DNA from 2 places in the Geobacillus sp. YHL genome. Region 1 is predicted to be linked to the other one. Evidence: a T-box and tRNA genes for the amino acid it is inferred to sense, from the RefSeq annotation. Region 1 holds a T-box; the other holds one or more tRNA genes.
What was found. The T-box of region 1 lies ahead of pheS (phenylalanine--tRNA ligase subunit alpha). A T-box ahead of a tRNA ligase gene usually reads a tRNA of that ligase, here a tRNA-Phe.
Positions count from the first base shown of each region.

Region 2: it has a tRNA-Phe gene. The T-box ahead of pheS (phenylalanine--tRNA ligase subunit alpha) is inferred to sense a tRNA for this amino acid. The anticodon was not compared.

Region 1 covers NZ_JAEIGB010000001.1:190,619-192,791, forward strand. Annotated here, with positions in the region: gene JCR24_RS00895 (TrmH family RNA methyltransferase) at 1-400, shown strand, start outside; gene JCR24_RS00900 (hypothetical protein) at 441-812, shown strand; T-box leader at 868-1,103, shown strand; gene pheS (phenylalanine--tRNA ligase subunit alpha) at 1,204-2,173, shown strand, end outside.
Region 2 covers NZ_JAEIGB010000003.1:6-2,178, reverse strand. Annotated here, with positions in the region: tRNA gene JCR24_RS04355 (tRNA-Arg) at 1-20, opposite strand, end outside; tRNA gene JCR24_RS04350 (tRNA-Leu) at 26-111, opposite strand; tRNA gene JCR24_RS04345 (tRNA-Gly) at 117-191, opposite strand; tRNA gene JCR24_RS04340 (tRNA-Lys) at 199-271, opposite strand; tRNA gene JCR24_RS04335 (tRNA-Thr) at 444-516, opposite strand; tRNA gene JCR24_RS04330 (tRNA-Phe) at 898-973, opposite strand; tRNA gene JCR24_RS04325 (tRNA-Asp) at 1,291-1,366, opposite strand; tRNA gene JCR24_RS04320 (tRNA-Met) at 1,372-1,448, opposite strand; tRNA gene JCR24_RS04315 (tRNA-Val) at 1,782-1,857, opposite strand; rRNA gene rrf (5S ribosomal RNA) at 1,866-1,982, opposite strand; partial or broken rRNA gene JCR24_RS04305 (23S ribosomal RNA) at 2,082-2,173, opposite strand, start outside.

The DNA.
Region 1 (2,173 bases):
TGGGACGATGATCCGCACCGCCGATGCCGCTGGGATCGATGCCGTCATCCTCGGTGAGGGATGCGCCGACTTGTACAATCCGAAAGTGGTGCGGGCGACGCAAGGGTCGCTGTTTCACCTTCCGGTTGTCAAAGGCGATCTGGCACAATGGATCGCGCGTTTCAAGGAGCAGGGCATTCCGGTGTACGGCACCGCCTTGGAGAACGCCGTCGATTACCGCACCGTTCCACAATCGTCTTCGTTCGCCTTGCTCGTCGGCAATGAAGGAAGCGGCGTCCGACCCGACCTGCTGCGCCTAACGACAGAGAACGTGTACATCCCGATTTACGGCCGCGCCGAGTCGCTGAACGTCGCCGTTGCGGCCGGAATTTTGCTTTATTCCTTGCAGGCGGTGCGGTAAAATAGAATCGAAAATCAATAGGACAAGGGAGCGGAGACAGATGGATGGCGAACTGCGGGCGTTATTGAACGCTGTGCTCGAGCGTCTTGATGTTCAAGGGGCCTACATCGAACAAATGCGCATGGATATCGTCAAGCTGCAAGGAAGCGTGAAACAACTCGAAGACAAAGTCGATCGCCTTCAAAGTGATGTGGACGCCATGAAAAAAGACATGGACGCCATGAAAAAAGACATGGATGCCATGAAAAAAGACATGGATGCCATGAAAAAAGACATGTTGGGGGTCAAAAAAGATGTCGCCGCGCTCAAGGAAGGGCAAGTGCGGCAGGAAAAAATTATGGAGCGCCTTGCCATCCGCTCGATTGAACAGGAAGCGGAAATCGATGAGCTGCGCAAAGAAATTTCGGCCTGACCTTGCCTTTGCCCACTCATTTGCGTATAATGAATAGCGACAATTTCCCATACGGACAACAACGATGACGGAGAAAAGTAGCTTGCTGTTCGCCATCCAGGGAGAAAACGCCATAGACTGGGAGCGTTTTTATGGCCGACGCAAGTGAAGTTCACCTCCTGAGTTGACACCGGGACCATCCCGACGAGGGATGTAAAGGTGTTCCGGCTTTCGGCCGTTATCGCAATGAAGTGAACAGCACGCTTATGCTGTTAACAAGGGTGGTACCGCGAGCAACAACTCGTCCCTTACCGGGGCGGGTTTTTTTTTATCATCTTAAACCGAGAAGCCCCCCGCTTCTACGCGTGAGCGTAAGTGGGAGAGCGTTCAACTGAAATGAGGAGGGATTGATGTGAAAGAACGGCTGTACGAGCTGAAACGCCAGGCGCTCGAACAAATCGGCCAAGCCCGCGACTTAAGAATGCTAAACGACGTGCGCGTCGCCTATTTAGGCAAAAAAGGGCCGATCACCGAAGTGCTGCGCGGCATGGGGGCATTGCCGCCAGAAGAGCGCCCGAAAATCGGCGCGCTGGCCAATGAAGTGAGAACGGCGATCCAGCAGGCGCTCGAGGCGAAACAAGCGAAACTGGAACAGGAGGAAGTCGAGCGGAAGCTGGCTGCCGAGGCGATTGATGTGACGCTGCCGGGCCGGCCTGTGAGTCTTGGCAACCCGCATCCGCTGACGCGTGTCATTGAAGAAATTGAAGACTTGTTTATCGGCATGGGCTATACGGTCGCCGAAGGGCCGGAAGTGGAGACCGACTATTACAACTTTGAGGCGCTCAACTTGCCGAAAGGCCATCCGGCCCGCGATATGCAAGATTCGTTTTACATCACGGAAGAGATTTTGCTTCGCACCCATACGTCGCCGATGCAGGCGCGGACGATGGAAAAGCACCGCGGGCGCGGCCCAGTGAAAATCATTTGCCCGGGCAAAGTGTATCGCCGCGACACCGATGATGCGACGCATTCGCACCAGTTTACGCAAATTGAAGGATTGGTTGTTGACCGGAACATCCGGATGAGCGATTTGAAAGGGACGCTGCGCGAATTTGCCCGCAAGCTGTTCGGGGAAGGGCGCGACATTCGCTTCCGGCCGAGCTTTTTCCCGTTCACGGAACCATCGGTCGAAGTCGATGTGTCCTGCTTCCGCTGCGAAGGGCGGGGCTGCGGCGTCTGCAAAGGCACCGGTTGGATCGAAATTTTAGGAGCCGGCATGGTGCATCCGAACGTGCTTGAGATGGCCGGTTTTGATTCGAAAACGTACACCGGCTTTGCGTTCGGCATGGGGCCGGAGCGGATCGCGATGCTGAAGTATGGCA
Region 2 (2,173 bases), on a different contig from region 1:
TCCAATTGAGCTACGAGCGCACAAGTGCCGAGGGCCGGACTCGAACCGGCACGGTAGTTACCTACCCCAGGATTTTAAGTCCTGTGCGTCTGCCAATTCCGCCACCCCGGCGGAAGTGGAGCGGAAGACGGGGCTCGAACCCGCGACCCCCACCTTGGCAAGGTGGTGTTCTACCGCTGAACTACTTCCGCAAGACGATGAGCCATGGAGGACTCGAACCTCCGACCCTCTGATTAAAAGTCAGATGCTCTACCTACTGAGCTAATGGCTCATGGGTTCAATAACACTCCGAGACAACGATGTCCCTTCCTCTACTAGCATATTCGAAGATGTCAGATGCGTCGGGACAACTCGCAGCGAACTCGAAGATGTAGCGCTCGTTACTGAGCTAATGGCTCGCGGTTGCCGCCTTAATGGCTTAAGGGGTTATTAAGGAATAAGAATGCCGGCTGCAGGACTTGAACCCGCAACCTACTGATTACAAGTCAGTTGCTCTACCAATTGAGCTAAGCCGGCACATTTAAAATTAGTTAGTGACTCATGTTGTCTGCCTAGTTGTGCCTCTTCCTCTGCAAGCTGATTCGAGGAAGCTGAGTGCGTCGAGGCAACTCGCAGCCAATTCGATGATGCCGATGCTCGTCTCTACCAATTGAGCTAAGCCGGCATATTTCGTAATGAAACAATGACTCCTATTATGCTGAACTGTGCCTCTTCCTCTTCAAGCTCATTCAAGGAAGCCTTGTGCGTCGAGGCAACTCGCAACAGACTCGACGATGCGAATGTTCGTCGCTACCCATTGAACTAAGCCGGGGTGGTTTGAACATCTGACATGTCTGTGAACTACTCCCACTTAGCTTTGCATGAAGCGGGAACCTTCTTTCGGAACTATGATAAAAATGGTGGCTCGGGACGGAATCGAACCGCCGACACAAGGATTTTCAGTCCTTTGCTCTACCGACTGAGCTACCGAGCCATATTAAGTTTTACGCTGCTTTACTTGTGCTACATTGTGCCTCTTCCTCTGCCAGCGGATTCGAAGATGCTGGATGCGTCGAGGCAACTCGAAGCGAATTCGATGAAGCGGATGCTCGTCTCTACCGACTGAGCTACCGAGCCGTATCTTATTTTTCCCTTGTTCGTTGATGACTTTTGTGTCCCTTCCTCTACTAGCCCATTCGAAGAAGCCAGATGCGTCGGGACAACTCGCAGCAGATTCGACGATGCGGATGCTCGTCTCTACCGACTGAGCTACCGAGCCATATTTTTTCATCTTTCACAATTTTGAAAGAATGGCGGTCCCGACGGGACTCGAACCCGCGATCTCCTGCGTGACAGGCAGGCATGTTAACCACTACACTACGGGACCAATTTTGGTTGCGGGGGCAGGATTTGAACCTGCGACCTTCGGGTTATGAGCCCGACGAGCTACCGGACTGCTCCACCCCGCGACGATAGAAAATGAACTTATTTCGATCATACACTGAGTATCGGTTTAAATATTTATTGCCTCTTCCTCTGCCAGCTGATTCAAAGATGCTCGGTGCGTCGAGGCAACTCGAAGCGGATTCGATGAAGCAAAGGCTCGTTGCTCCACCCCGCGATGATGAGAAAGTAAGTTGATTTTCACAATGCTTTTAGTGTTGTTGTTCGTTGCCTCTTCCTCTACAAGCTGATTCAAAGACGCTCGATGCATCGAGGCAACTCGAAGCGAATTCGATGAAGCAAAGGCTCGTTGCTCCACCCCGCGATGATGAGAAAGTAAGTCAGCTTTTATATTAAGATGGTGGAGGATGACGGGATCGAACCGCCGACCCCTTGCTTGTAAGGCAAGTGCTCTCCCAGCTGAGCTAATCCTCCACGAAATTGCCTAGCAGCGACCTACTCTTGCAGGGGCGCTGGCCCCAACTACCATCGGCGCTGGAGGGCTTAACTTCCGTGTTCGGGATGGGAACGGGTGTTTCCCCTCCGCCATAGCCACTAGGCAACAATGGACAAGTCTTATTATAAGGAAAGTTGACCTGTTGTCAAGACTTTTTCATTCCCTCAAAACTAGATAACCGTGCTCAGGAAGAAGCCGCTCATAGGTCAAGCCCTCGATCGATTAGTATCCGTCAGCTCCACGTGTCGCCACGCTTCCACCTCGGACCTATCGACCTCGTCATCTTCGAGGGAT